2 regions of the Streptomyces sp. NPDC005281 genome follow, and region 2 is predicted to be linked to the other one. Evidence: riboswitches for the same ligand, from Rfam matches in the RefSeq annotation. Region 2 holds a riboswitch; the other holds the start of a gene.

Region 1 (6,968 bases), on a different contig from region 2:
CGACGTCGGCTCACGCCACGAGGTCAAGGGCCGGACCGGACTCGCCCACCTTTTCGAGCACCTGATGTTCCAGGGCTCCAAGCAGGTCCACGGCAACGGCCACTTCGAACTCGTCCAGGGCGCCGGCGGCTCGCTCAACGGCACGACGAGCTTCGAGCGCACCAACTACTTCGAGACCATGCCCACCCACCAGCTGGAGCTCGCCCTCTGGCTGGAGGCCGACCGCATGGGGTCGCTGCTGGAGGCGCTGGACGACGAGTCCATGGAGAACCAGCGCGACGTCGTGAAGAACGAGCGCCGCCAGCGTTACGACAACGTCCCTTACGGCACCGCCTTCGAGAAGCTCACCGCGCTCTCGTACCCCGAGGGCCACCCGTACCACCACACCCCGATCGGGTCGATGGCGGACCTGGACGCGGCCACCCTGGAGGACGCCCGCGCGTTCTTCCGCACCAACTACGCGCCCAACAACGCGGTCCTGTCCGTCGTCGGCGACATCGATCCGGAGCAGACGCTCGCCTGGGTCGAGAAGTACTTCGGCTCCATCCCCGGGCACGACGGCAAGCCCGCCCCGCGGGACGGCTCGCTCCCCGAGATCATCGGCGAGCAGCTGCGCGAGGTCGTCGAGGAGGACGTCCCGGCACGCGCGCTGATGGCCGCCTACCGGCTCCCGGAGGACGGCACGCGCGCGTGCGACGCCGCCGACCTGGCACTCACCGTCCTCGGAGGCGGCGAGTCCTCCCGGCTCTACAACCGGCTCGTGCGCCGTGACCGTACCGCCGTCGCGGCCGGGTTCGGCCTGCTGCGGCTCGCCGGAGCGCCCTCCCTGGGGTGGCTGGACGTGAAGACGTCCGGCGACGTCGAGGTCCCGGTCATCGAGGCCGCAGTCGACGAGGAGCTCGCCCGGTTCGCCGAGGAGGGCCCCACGGCCAGGGAAATGGAGCGCGCCCAGGCCCAGTTGGAACGCGAATGGCTCGACCGGCTCGGCACCGTCGCCGGCCGTGCCGACGAACTGTGCCGGTTCGCCGTCCTGTTCGGTGACCCGCAGCTCGCCCTGACCGCCGTGCAGCGCGTCCTCGACGTCACGGCTGATGAGGTCCGGGAGGCCGCCAAGGCCCGCCTGCGCCCCGACAACCGCGCGGTGCTCGTCTACGAGCCGACCACCGCCCAAGCCGCGGACGCGGCTGACTCCGCCGACGAGACCGACGAGGAGGCGGCGAAGTGACCGAGCTCGCCACCATGGACTTCCACCCGCAGCCCGAGGCGGGCCGGCCGAAGCCGTGGGCGTTCCCCGCCCCCGAGCGCGGCACCCTGGACAACGGTCTGACCGTGCTGCGCTGCCACCGCCCCGGCCAGCAGGTCGTCGCCGTCGAGGTGAACCTCGCCGCGCCGCTGGACGCCGAGCCCGCGGGCCTGGACGGCATCGCCACGATCATGGCGCGCGCCTTCTCCGAGGGCACCGACAAGCACTCGGCCGAGGACTTCGCCGCCGAACTGGAGCGCTGCGGCGCCACGCTCGACGCGCACGCCGACCACCCCGGCGTACGCCTGTCGCTCGAAGTGCCCGTCTCGCGCCTGGCCAAGGCCCTCGGCCTGCTCGCCGACGCCCTGCGGGCCCCCGCGTTCGCGGACAGCGAGGTCGAGCGGCTGGTGACCAACCGGCTGGACGAGATCCCGCACGAGACGGCCAATCCCGCCCGTCGCGCGGCCAAGGAGCTCTCCAAGGAGCTGTTCCCGGCGAGCGCGCGCATGGCACGCCCGCGCCAGGGCACCGAGGAGACCGTCCGGAACATCGACTCGTCGGCCGTACGCGGCTTCTACGAGAAGCACGTGCGCCCCGCCACGGCCACCGCCGTCGTCGTCGGCGACCTGACCGATGTCGAGCTCGACGAGCTGCTCGCCGACACGCTCGGCTCCTGGACGGGCTCGTTCGCCGAACCGCTTCCCGTGCCGCCGGTGAGCGCCGACGACACCGGCCGCGTGATCGTCGTCGACCGCCCCGGCGCCGTCCAGACGCAGCTGCTCATCGGCCGGGTGGGTGCCGACCGGCACGACCGTGTGTGGGCCGCCCAGGTCCTCGGCACGTACTGCCTCGGCGGGACCCTCACCTCGCGCCTCGACCGCGTCCTGCGCGAGGAGAAGGGCTACACCTACGGCGTGCGGGCGTTCGGGCAGGTCCTGCGCTCCGCGCCGGACGGCACGGGCGCCGCGATGCTCGCCATCAGCGGCTCGATCGACACCCCCAACACCGGTCCGGCGCTCGACGACCTGTGGAAGGTGCTGCGCACCCTCGCCGCCGAGGGGCTGACCGACCAGGAGCGCGACGTCGCCGTGCAGAACCTGGTGGGTGTCGCACCCCTCAAGTTCGAGACGGCGGCGGCCGTCGCGAGCACACTCGCCGACCAGGTCGAGCAGCACCTGCCGGACGACTATCAGGCGACGCTCTACCGGCAACTGGCCGCCACCGGCACGGTGGAGGCCACCGCGGCCGCCGTGAGCGCCTTCCCGACGGACCGTCTGGTGACCGTCCTGGTCGGCGACGCGGCGCAGATCGCGGAGCCGGTCAGGGCTCTCGGAATCGGTGAAGTCACCGTGGTGGCCGCCGAGTAGAACCCGTGCGCCCCGGGAGGGCCCTGACGGCTGAGGAGCCGTCAGGGCCCTCCCTTTTTCGCCACAGCCCCCAAGATGTCCGCATTCGTATGCTGGTTGCCCTTCTGCCCTGTGGGATGCGTTACAAAAATCGTGATCCGTTTGTTGTTCGAAAGAGGCCCCGTCTAGCGTCGGGGCGGCTGTTCGTCATGCAGTGCGCCGCGCCCGCGGCACCGGACAGTCATCGCCGAGTCCCCGTGACGCGAGTCAGGGGAGCCGGGGACCCACGCAGTCCCTGGGGTGAATCGGACGCCCTCTTCGGAGGGAGTCCGTAGGAGACCTTCCTGCTCCGAACCCGTCAGCTAACCCGGTAGGCGAGAGGGAAGGAAAGGATCAGCCCCTACATGGCGTTCACCTGTGGCACCGGCAAGCATCGTCGTACGAGCAGCCGGGTGCACAGCACCACCACGACCGCCGTCGGGGTCGCGGCGCTCACCACCACCGGCGTGATCGGAACCCTGGCCGCCCCCGCGTTCGCCGCGGAAGCCTCCGTCGAGCAGACCGGGCTGACCCAGGCCGTCACCCTCAACGACACGGTCGCCGACCAGATCGACGCCCAGGCCTTCGCGCAGCAGCGCGCCGCCGACGAGGCCGCCGCGCGCAAGCAGGCCGAGCAGACCGCGCGCAAGCAGGCCGCGGAGCAGGCCGCGAAGCTTCGTGAGACCAAGGAGCGCGCCGCCCGCGAGGCCGAGCGAAAGCGCCTGAACACCTTCGTCATGCCGATCACCGGTTCGTACGTCTCCACCGGCTACAAGGCCAGCAGCAGCCTCTGGTCCTCCGGCAGCCACACCGGCGTCGACTTCCACGCCGCGTCCGGCACCTCGGTCCACGTCGTCGGCGCCGGCACGGTCGTCACGGCCGGCTGGGGCGGCGCCTACGGCAATCAAGTCGTGATCAAGATGCACGACGGCACGTACACCATGTACGGCCACCTGTCGTCCATCGGGGTGTCCGTGGGGCAGACAGTCACCCCTGGGCAGCAGATCGGCCTCTCCGGGGACACCGGCAACACCACGGGACCGCACCTCCACTTCGAGGCCCGTACGACCGCGGAGTACGGCTCGGACATCGACCCGGTCGCGTACCTGCGCTCGCACGGCGTCAACGTCTGACGACCGCTTCGCGGCTTCTTCACCGCTTTCGATGCCCCGGCTCACCGAGCCGGGGCATCATCGTTTCCGCGGCCGTCTGTCCAAAAAATATCCATGGATTCCGGCCTGCCATCGGAAATTCAGGCTTCCTGCAATAGAGTCACTGAAGAAGCGTCAATGGACGGCGTTTCACGGGGATTAAAGCGGAGGTCGGTCATGCGTATTCCGGCGCACTCGGTGTGCACGGCGATCCGTGACGACATCGTCGCGGGTGTCTACGAGCGCGGCGGCCGGCTCACCGAGGAACTGCTGGCGCGGCGGTACGGCGTCTCGCGCGTCCCCGTGCGCGAGGCTCTGCGCACGCTCGAGGCCGAGGGCTTCGTGGTCACCCGCCGGCACGCGGGCGCGTGTGTCGCGGAGCCCACCGAGCAGGAGGCGGCGGACCTCCTGGAGATGCGCATGCTGCTGGAGCCGCTGGGCGCCGCGAGGGCCGCGCAGCGGCGCACGGAGGCCCATCTCAAGGTGCTGCGCGGCCTGGTCAGGCTGGGGCAGGAGCGTTCCAGGCGAGGCCACAGCGAGGATCTGCGCTCGCTGGGCGGCTGGTTCCACGAAACGCTCGCGCAGGCGTCCGGCAGTTCCGCCCTGACCTCCGCGCTCGCCCAGCTGCGCCACAAGATCGCCTGGATGTACTCGGTGGAGGCGCCGGCCGATCCCGCGGAGTCCTGGGCGGAGCACGGCGGCATCGTGGACGCGGTGGCCCGCGGCGACAGCGAGCGGGCCCGCGCGATCACGGCCCTGCACGCCGAGCGTGCCACGACCGCGCACCGGCTCCGATTTCCCGGCGGCGAACGGCCGGACCGTGTGAGAAGTTCGCAACATCCCGTAAACATGATGGGCCTGCGTCATTAACACGGACGCCGTATACAAAGAGAGATAATTTGCGGGGCTCAATTTCGGTGCCCTTTTATTTGTGTGTCCGGATTCCTTCCTGTCTCCGGAATTCCGGCACACGACATTCTCGTACCCGCGCCGCGAGGGGCCCGGCGGGGCACCCGGGGGAATCGCCGAGCGGGGTACGGAAACGGCTGAGCCGCGCCACCCGGAGAGGGGGCGCGGCTCAGCCGCATGCGTCCTGATGCCTTGTGGGCGGCTCAGACGGTCTCGGGGAGCTCGTCGAGCCCCTCGGCGACCAGCCTCGCCAGACGGTCGAGAGCGGCCTCCGCGCCCTCGGAGTCCGACGAGAGGACGATCTCCTCGCCGCCCTGGGCGCCGAGGCCGAGGACCGCGAGCATGGAGGCCGCGTTGACGGGGTCTCCACCGGCCTTGGCGATCGTCAGGGGGACGCCGGAGGCCGTGGCCGCCCGGACGAAGATGGAGGCGGGGCGGGCGTGGAGGCCCTCGGTCCAGCCGACGTTGACGCGGCGCTCAGCCATGTGATGCTGCCCTTCGGGTGTTCAGGGTTGTCTAGACCAGTGTTCCATATCGTGAGGCATGCCCGGACGGTCCCGGGTCCCGCCCTGCCGCGGTGTCGGTCAAACGCCCGTTCCGACGCCCGTCACCCTCAGACTGCCTCGCGCCGTTGTCGTACGCGAGCCGTACTCTGGGCCCCATGCAGACCTCGTCGGACCGGCACGAGTACCCAGCCCACTGGGAGGCCGACGTGGTGCTGCGCGACGGCGGCACCGCGCGCATCAGGCCCATCACCGTGGACGACGCCGAACGACTGGTCAGCTTCTACGAGCAGGTGTCGGACGAGTCGAAGTACTACCGCTTCTTCGCGCCCTATCCGCGGCTGTCCGCCAAGGACGTCCGCCGCTTCACCCACCACGACTTCGTGGACCGGGTGGGCCTCGCGGCCACGGTGGGCGGCGAGTTCATCGCCACCGTCCGCTACGACCGGATCAACGCGGACGGCATGCCCGCCTCCGCGCCCGCCGACGAGGCCGAGGTCGCCTTCCTCGTCCAGGACGCCCACCAGGGCCGCGGCGTCGCCTCCGCGCTGCTCGAACACATCGCCGCGGTGGCCCGCGAGCGCGCCATCCGCCGCTTCGCCGCCGAGGTGCTGCCCGCCAACAACAAGATGATCAAGGTGTTCACGGACGCCGGATACACCCAGAAGCGCAGCTTCGAGGACGGCGTCGTCCGCCTGGAGTTCGACCTCGAACCCACCGACCGCTCCCTCGCCGTGCAGCGCGCGCGTGAGCAGCGTGCCGAGGCCCGCTCGGTACAGCGACTGCTTGCTCCCGGTTCCGTCGCCGTCATCGGCGCCGGGCGCACACCCGGCGGGGTCGGCCGCAGCGTCCTCGACAACCTCCGGGAAGCAGGGTTCACCGGACGGCTGTACGCCGTGAACGCGGCACTCCAGGACAAGGAACTCGACGGAGTCCCGGCCCACCGCTCCATCAGGGACATCGCCGAGCCCGTGGACCTCGCCGTCGTCGCCGTGCCCGCCGAGAACGTCCCCGCGGTCGTGACGGAATGCGGCGAACACGGCGTGCAGGGGCTGGTGGTGGTCTCCGCCGGCTATGCCGAGAGCGGCTCCGAGGGGCGCGAGCGCCAGCGTGAACTCGTACGTCACGCGCGCACGTACGGGATGCGCATCATCGGGCCCAACGCCTTCGGAGTCATCAACACGTCGCCCGACGTGCGTCTGAACGCCTCGCTCGCCCCGCACCCGCCCCGCCCCGGACGCATCGGCCTGTTCGCGCAGTCCGGCGCCATCGGCATCGCCCTGCTGTCCCGGCTGGAGCGTCGCGGCGGCGGCGTCACAGGTGTGACCGGAGTCTCGACCTTCGTCTCCACCGGGAACCGGGCGGACGTCTCCGGCAACGACGTCCTGCAGTACTGGTACGACGACCCGGACACCGACGTCGCCCTGATGTACCTCGAATCCATCGGCAACCCGCGCAAGTTCACCCGCATCGCGCGGCGGACGGCGGCAGCCAAGCCGCTGGTCGTGGTCCAGGGGGCGCGACACGGCGGGGCCGCTCCCCAAGGCCACGCCATACGGGCCACCCGGCTGCCACACGCCACCGTGTCCGCGCTGCTGCGCCAGGCCGGAGTGATCCGCGTGGACACGATCACCGAACTCGTCGACGCGGGCCTCCTGCTGGCCCGCCAGCCGCTTCCCCGGGGACCCCGCGTCGCGATCCTCGGGAACTCCGAGTCGCTCGGGCTGCTGACGTACGACGCGTGCCTCGCGGAAGGGCTCAGGCCGCTGCCGCCGCG
Region 2 (6,968 bases):
TGTCGGCGGGGTGGGTTACGTTCGGGGGGTGAACGCAACCAGTGAACCGACGGGGGCCGCTCAGGACAGTGAGCGGACCGCAGCCGATGTGACGGCCGGAGGCGACGGCGGCGCCGGCCGTGTCGTCCTGCTCACCACCAGCCACCGTGTCGCACCCGGTCTGCTGTCCTGGCAGGCCTGGCAGGCGCTGCACGGTGCCGACCGGGTGCTGTGCTCGGACGGCGCGCACCCGCAGGTGCCGTATCTGCGCGAGGCCGGCATCGGGGTCGACGAGGAGTCCCCGACCGCCCGGGAACTGGTCGACGCGTGCGCGGGCGGCCGCACGGTGGTCGTGGTCGCCACCGGCGAGGGCGAATCCCGGCTCACCGACGGTCTGGCCGGCCTCGCGGGCTCCGGCCGCATACGGATGCCCGACCTGGAGCTGCTGCCCGCCTCGTACGACCTGCCGGGAGCCCGGCTGCTCGACCTCGTCCAGGTGATGGACCGCATCCGGGCCGAGTGCCCCTGGTCGTCCCGCCAGACGCACGAAGGCCTGGCGAAGTACGGCCTGGAGGAGGCGTACGAGCTCGTCGAGGCCATCGAGGAAGGTGACCGGGACGAGCTGCGGGAGGAACTCGGTGACGTCCTGCTCCAGGTCGTGTTCCACTCCCGGATCGCCGAGGACGACCAGGAGGCCCCGTTCTCGATCGACGACGTGGCCGGCGGGATCGTCGCCAAGCTGATCCACCGCCACCCCCATGTCTTCGGCGACGAGACGGCCACCACGCCCGAGGAGGTCAAGGAGCACTGGCTGCGCACCAAGGCCGAGGAGAAGCGGCGCACCTCCGTCACCCAGGGCGTCCCGCTCGGCCAGCCGGGCCTCGCGCTGTCGGCGAAGCTGTCGTCCCGGGCGCGTACGGCGGGACTCGACGTCCCGCTGCCCGCGGGCGAGGGCGTGGGGTACGAACTGCTGGCGATGGCCGTCCGGGCCGAGGCCGAGGGCGTGGACCCCGAGGCGGCACTGCGGGCGGCGGCCCGCACATACCGTGACGCGATCCGCGGGGCGGAGGGCTTCACGGAAGCGGGCCGCGACGCCGAGGGCCAGATGCACGACGGCGAGGGCGAGGACGAGGGCGAGGGCAAGGACGAGGGCAAGGACGAGGACGGGGCCTAGGGCCGCGACGGGCAGCGGGCAGCGGGCGACGGGCCGGCACGACGAGGGCTGGGCGGGAGCACGGCGAGCACGGCGAGTGCGGGGCGGGGGCCGGGCGGGGGTGGTCTCCGCCGACGCCGTACGCGCCGGACCCCCTTCCGATCGCCGGGCATCCGGAGGGGAGCAGTCTCCCCACGTGACCCTGCGGCCAGGGGGCCGTCCGCTGTCGGCCCTGCGGCCAGAGGGTGTGCCGTCCTCTGCCGGCCCCGCTGACGGGAGGGGGCCGTCTCCCGTGCGCACTGCGAGCATGGGACCGCCGCTTCCTGCCGATACCGTCGGGGAGTGACCGAGCACGAAGCCTCCTCCAGCGCCGCCCCCGAACTCTTCACCTGGGAGTTCGCCACCGATCCCTATCCGGCCTACGCCTGGCTCAGGGAGCACGCGCCCGTGCACCGGACCCGGCTGCCCAGCGGCGTGGAGGCCTGGCTCGTCACGCGGTACGCCGACGCCAAGGCGACGCTCGCCGACCAGCGGCTGTCCAAGAATCCCGCGCATCACGACGGGCCCGAGCACGCGAAGGGCCGGACCGGGATTCCCGGGGAGCGCAAGGCCGAGCTGATGACGCATCTGCTGAACATCGACCCGCCGGACCACACCCGGCTGCGGCGGCTCGTCAGCAAGGCGTTCACGCCCCGGCGCGTCGCCGAATTCGCCCCGCGGGTGCAGGAGCTGACGGATCAGCTCATCGCCGGGTTCGAGGGCAGGGGTTCCGCCGACCTGATCCACGAGTTCGCCTTCCCGCTCCCCATCTACGCCATCTGCGACCTGCTCGGCGTCCCGCGCGAGGACCAGGACGACTTCCGGGACTGGGCGGGCATGATGATCCGGCACGGCGGCGGGCCGAGGGGCGGGGTCGCCCGGTCCGTGAAGAAGATGCGCGGATATCTCGCCGAGCTCATCCACCGCAAGCGCGAGGCGCTGACCGCGGAGCCCGCGCCCGGCGAGGACCTCATCTCCGGGCTCATCCGCGCCTCCGACCACGGCGAGCACCTCACCGAGAACGAGGCCGCCGCGATGGCCTTCATCCTGCTCTTCGCCGGGTTCGAGACCACGGTCAACCTCATCGGGAACGGGATGCACGCCCTGCTCACCCACCCCGGGCAGCGGGAGCGCCTTCAGACCTCCCTCGCGGCCGGGGAGAGCGGGCTGCTGGAGACGGGTGTCGAGGAACTCCTGCGCTACGACGGGCCCGTGGAGCTGGCCACGTGGCGGTTCGCGACCGAGGACGTGCGGATCGGCGGACAGGACATCGCGGCCGGCGACCCCGTGCTCGTGGTCCTCGCGGCGGCGGACCGTGACCCCGAACGCTTCGAAGAGCCGGACACGCTCGATCTTTCACGACGTGACCTTCAGCACTTGGGTTACGGCCACGGCATCCACTACTGCCTGGGCGCGCCGCTCGCCCGGCTGGAGGGGCAGACCGCGCTGGGTACGCTCCTCAACCGTCTTCCCGACCTGCAACTCGCTGGAGAATCGGCTGATTTGCGCTGGCGCGGAGGGCTCATTATGCGCGGATTGCGCACGCTTCCGGTGGAGTTCACCCCGGTCAAATAGGCCTTGATCGGTTCATCGCCGACCCTTCGGCGCCGCGGCCGAAGGGGCTCTTCCGCATACCGGAAAAGGCCTCTTCGGGGCTACCGGAACGTGACGGTCCATCAAATCTGTGATCTTCGCGTGATCTGTACTGCATCGACTTGTAACCAGCGATCGACTGCGACTACGTTCACCCATCAACGCGGCGCCTCTGCTTCTCACTTAGCAGGAGCCGCGGTGCTCCCCGCTGTCACTCGAAAGGCTTGCGCATGCTCTCCGGGAACGGCCGTCACCGTCGCCCTCGTCAGGCCCCGGCGCTCATCGTCGCCGCGGGAGTGACCGGATCTGCGATCGTCATTCCGCTGCTCGCCGCGACGAGTGCCAGCGCGGCCGACGGGACCACCTGGGACCGGGTGGCGCAGTGCGAGAGCGGTGGCGCGTGGAGCGCCGACCAGGGCAACGGGTACTACGGCGGCCTTCAGCTCGACCAGGACAACTGGGAGACGTACGGCGGTCTCGAGTACGCGCAGACGGCCGACCAGGCCAGCCGCTCGCAGCAGATAGCCGTCGCCGAGAAGGTGCTCGCCGACCAGGGTCTCAAGGCCTGGCCGACCTGCGGGCCGCTCTCCGGGCTCAGCAAGGGCTCGGGCGAGGTCAGCGTCGACACGGGTCTGGCCGCCGACTCGTCGAACGGCGAGGGCGACTTGGGTTCATACATTTCATCCGGTTTGGCGACTTCGCCCAGCTCGTCCCCTTCGACCGGTTCGTCCGCTTCGGGTGACTCGTCGGGCGCGGCCGACAGCACCCCGACCCCCAGCGCCTCGCAGAGTTCCGACGGCTCGGGTGCGACGACCGGCAAGAGTGACGAATCGGCCAAACCGGGTCAGAAGGAAGCCTCTTCGAGCGCTTCCGAGACTCCGGACTCCGGTGGGCGGCACCGCGGCGGGAAGGCCGCGGAGACCGCGACCGGCGGTGGCGCCGACAGCTCGGCCGGCCGGCATGCCGCGAGCGTGGAGAGCGACACCGTCGACGACTCGTACGCCGCGAAGGTCCTTGGCAGTCTCTGGGACTCTTCCGACAGCCCTGGCGCCCAGGACGATTGGGGCAACCTGTCCGCCGTGGACCCGGGTGCGGCCGACAGCGGTCCCGGCCTCGTCGTCCCTGGTCGGAGCATTGCCGTCGTCGCCGAAACGGCCTAGTGGCAGCGGGAGTTCGCGTCACGTTTCGCTGCGGAATGTCCGGTTTGGTGCGAGTGAGACATGAGTCTCAGAAGCCCTGATCGTCTTTGAAATTCCGCCTATGGACTGCTTACGGTCGTGACCGCTCGCCACAGCGGGCTCCGACGGTCGCAACGCCGAATCCTGCCAACGGCCGTACGGGAACAGTCGTCGCGTCATGCGCCGTAGGCAGGAGCGGGGGACCCAAGGTAAGTGCCGGGCCCGGGAGTCGAGAGGCATCCGGGAACGGCTTGGGGTGAAGCCGCGTGCCGAGTGTCCTGGAGACGGGAACGAAGGCGCGTGGCCGGGCAACTACACCGGCCCGAACCCGACAGCTCACCTCGCAGGCGTCGGTGAGGGGATCTCTCCATGCTGTTCTCCAGCAAGGGCAAGCACCGCCGCCCGAACAAGGCCACCCGCGTCGCCACGCTCGCCGGTGTCACCGGTGTCGCCATCGCCGCCCCGCTGATGGCGGCCGGCAACGCCTCCGCCGCCACCACCTCCGAGTGGGACGCCGTCGCCCAGTGCGAGTCCGGCGGCAACTGGTCGATCAACACCGGCAACGGCTACTACGGCGGCCTCCAGTTCTCGACCTCCACCTGGGCCGCGTACGGCGGCACCGCCTACGCCTCGACCGCCGACCAGGCCTCGAAGTCGCAGCAGATCGCCATCGGCGAGAAGGTCCTCGCCGCGCAAGGCAAGGGCGCCTGGCCGACCTGCGGCACCGGCCTGTCGAGCACCCCGAACGACGGCGGCGCGGCCCCGGCGGCCCCGTCCGCCTCCGCCCCCGCCTCCACCTCCTCCTCGAGCGGCTCGCAGAGCGCCCCCGCCACCCGTACGACGGAGCAGCACGCCGCCCGTTCCGCGGAGCGCCCCGCCGTCCAGAAGACCGTCACCACGCCGACCGGCAAGAAGGTCAAGAAGGGTGACGGCGAGTACAAGGTCGTCAAGGGTGACAGCCTCAGCTCCATCGCCGAGAAGAAGCACGTCAAGGGCGGCTGGCAGAAGCTGTTCAAGCTGAACAAGGGCATCGTCTCCGACGCCGACTTCATCTACCCGGGCCAGCAGCTGCACCTCCACTGAGCGGTGCGGCACGCCGGCTGACCTGGCCGCCTTCGGCGGAGGGCGGTCCCGATCCCGGCGCGCGCCGCACGGCTCCGCCGGTCCGTGGCCCCCTCGCACGGCCGGCGCCGCACGGCTTCGGCCGAACCGCGGCTTCCTCGCACGGCCTCCGCATCCGAGGCCGGGTGAGGCCCCCCGTCCCCACGGGCTCCCCGCTCCGGCGCGTGTTCCCCCGCACGCGCCGGAGCGGGGTTTTTTATTTCTTTTTTTGTTCCGTTCAGGAACAATATGTAGGCTCAGTTCCGCTCAAGGGGTGGTCGATCGCTGGCCGATCCCCGTGAGCCGGTTAGGCTCATCCCGCGGGGCTGCCGGCCCCGCGTACCCGCGTCACATCCCATATAAGGAGATGCTCGTGCCGTCCATCGACGTCGTCGTAGCCCGGGAAATCCTGGACTCCCGAGGCAACCCCACGGTCGAGGTCGAGGTCGGCCTCGACGACGGCAGCACGGGTCGTGCCGCCGTTCCCTCCGGTGCCTCCACCGGAGCCTTCGAGGCCATCGAGCTTCGCGACGGTGACCCCAACCGCTACCACGGCAAGGGTGTCGAGAAGGCCGTCCTCGCCGTCATCGAGCAGATCGGCCCGGAGCTCGTCGGCTACGACGCCACCGAGCAGCGTCTGATCGACCAGGCGATGTTCGACCTGGACGCCACCGACAACAAGGGCTCGCTCGGCGCCAACGCCATCCTCGGCGTCTCGCTCGCCGTCGCGCACGCCGCCTCCGAGGCGTCCGACCTGCCGCTCTTCCGCTACCTGGGCGGCCCGAACGCGCACCTGCTGCCCGTTCCGATGATGAACATCCTGAACGGCGGCTCGCACGCCGACTCCAACGTGGACATCCAGGAGTTCATGATCGCCCCGATCGGCGCGGAGTCCTTCTCCGAGGCCCTGCGCTGGGGCGCCGAGGTCTACCACACCCTCAAGAAGGTGCTGAAGACCAAGGGTCTGTCCACCGGCCTCGGCGACGAGGGCGGCTTCGCCCCGAACCTGGAGTCCAACCGCGCCGCCCTCGACCTCATCGTCGAGGCCATCAAGCAGGCCGGTTACATCCCCGGCGAGCAGATCGCGCTCGCGCTCGACGTCGCCGCGTCCGAGTTCTACAAGGACGGCAAGTACGAGTTCGAGGGCAAGTCCCGCTCGGCCGCCGAGATGACCGAGTACTACGAGGAGCTCGTCTCCGCGTACCCGCTCATCTCCATCGAGGACCCGCTGTACGAGGACGACTGGGCCGGCTGGAAGGTCATCACCGACAAGCTGGGCGACAAGGTCCAGATCGTCGGCGACGACCTCTTCGTCACCAACCCGGAGCGTCTGGCCCGCGGCATCGAGGAGGGCTCCGCCAACGCCCTGCTCGTCAAGGTCAACCAGATCGGTTCGCTGACCGAGACCCTGGACGCCGTCGAGCTGGCCCAGCGCAACGGCTTCAAGTGCATGATGTCCCACCGCTCCGGCGAGACCGAGGACGTCACCATCGCCGACCTCGCGGTCGCGGTGAACTGTGGTCAGATCAAGACCGGCGCCCCGGCCCGCTCGGACCGTGTCGCCAAGTACAACCAGCTGCTGCGCATCGAGGAGATCCTCGACGACGCCGCGGTGTACGCCGGCCGCTCGGCGTTCCCCCGCTTCAAGGGCTGAGCCCGCACGGCCCATCGTTTGAAGCACTGAGCCCGCACGGCTCAGGATGCGTCCTCCGTACGTCCCCGTACCCGGTCCCGTACCGTGTGCGGGGACGTACGCACGTGACGGGCCCGCTCGGCGGGCCGGTACTGGGGAGGCGGGACTCATGGCCGTGAAGGACCGGGACCGGTTCTCCACCTCGACCAGGCTGAAGCTGCTCGGCGAGCAGACGGCGGCCAGGGTCTACCGCTCCCAGACCAAGCGGCAGGCGCGCCGCTCCCGGCTGACC

The links. Region 2 has a riboswitch for cyclic di-AMP ahead of ABZV42_RS00425 (transglycosylase family protein). Riboswitches for the same ligand answer to the same signal wherever they lie in the genome.
Region 1: it holds a riboswitch for cyclic di-AMP, as region 2 does, so the genes downstream of both, ABZV42_RS14095 (peptidoglycan DD-metalloendopeptidase family protein) here and ABZV42_RS00425 (transglycosylase family protein) in region 2, are expected to answer to the same signal.

The regions. Positions count from the first base shown of each region.
Region 1 covers NZ_JBEXGX010000008.1:156,152-163,119, reverse strand. The annotation lists gene ABZV42_RS14105 (pitrilysin family protein) at 1-1,225, shown strand, start outside; gene ABZV42_RS14100 (pitrilysin family protein) at 1,222-2,610, shown strand; cyclic di-AMP (ydaO/yuaA leader) riboswitch at 2,825-2,981, shown strand; gene ABZV42_RS14095 (peptidoglycan DD-metalloendopeptidase family protein) at 2,994-3,761, shown strand; gene ABZV42_RS14090 (GntR family transcriptional regulator) at 3,957-4,649, shown strand; gene ABZV42_RS14085 (HPr family phosphocarrier protein) at 4,892-5,173, opposite strand; gene ABZV42_RS14080 (GNAT family N-acetyltransferase) at 5,350-6,968, shown strand, end outside.
Region 2 covers NZ_JBEXGX010000001.1:98,771-105,738, reverse strand. The annotation lists gene ABZV42_RS00440 (nucleoside triphosphate pyrophosphohydrolase) at 29-1,153, shown strand; gene ABZV42_RS00435 (cytochrome P450) at 1,475-2,746, shown strand; gene ABZV42_RS00430 (transglycosylase family protein) at 3,061-3,924, shown strand; cyclic di-AMP (ydaO/yuaA leader) riboswitch at 4,114-4,307, shown strand; gene ABZV42_RS00425 (transglycosylase family protein) at 4,312-5,025, shown strand; gene eno (phosphopyruvate hydratase) at 5,411-6,697, shown strand; gene ABZV42_RS00415 (septum formation initiator family protein) at 6,846-6,968, shown strand, end outside.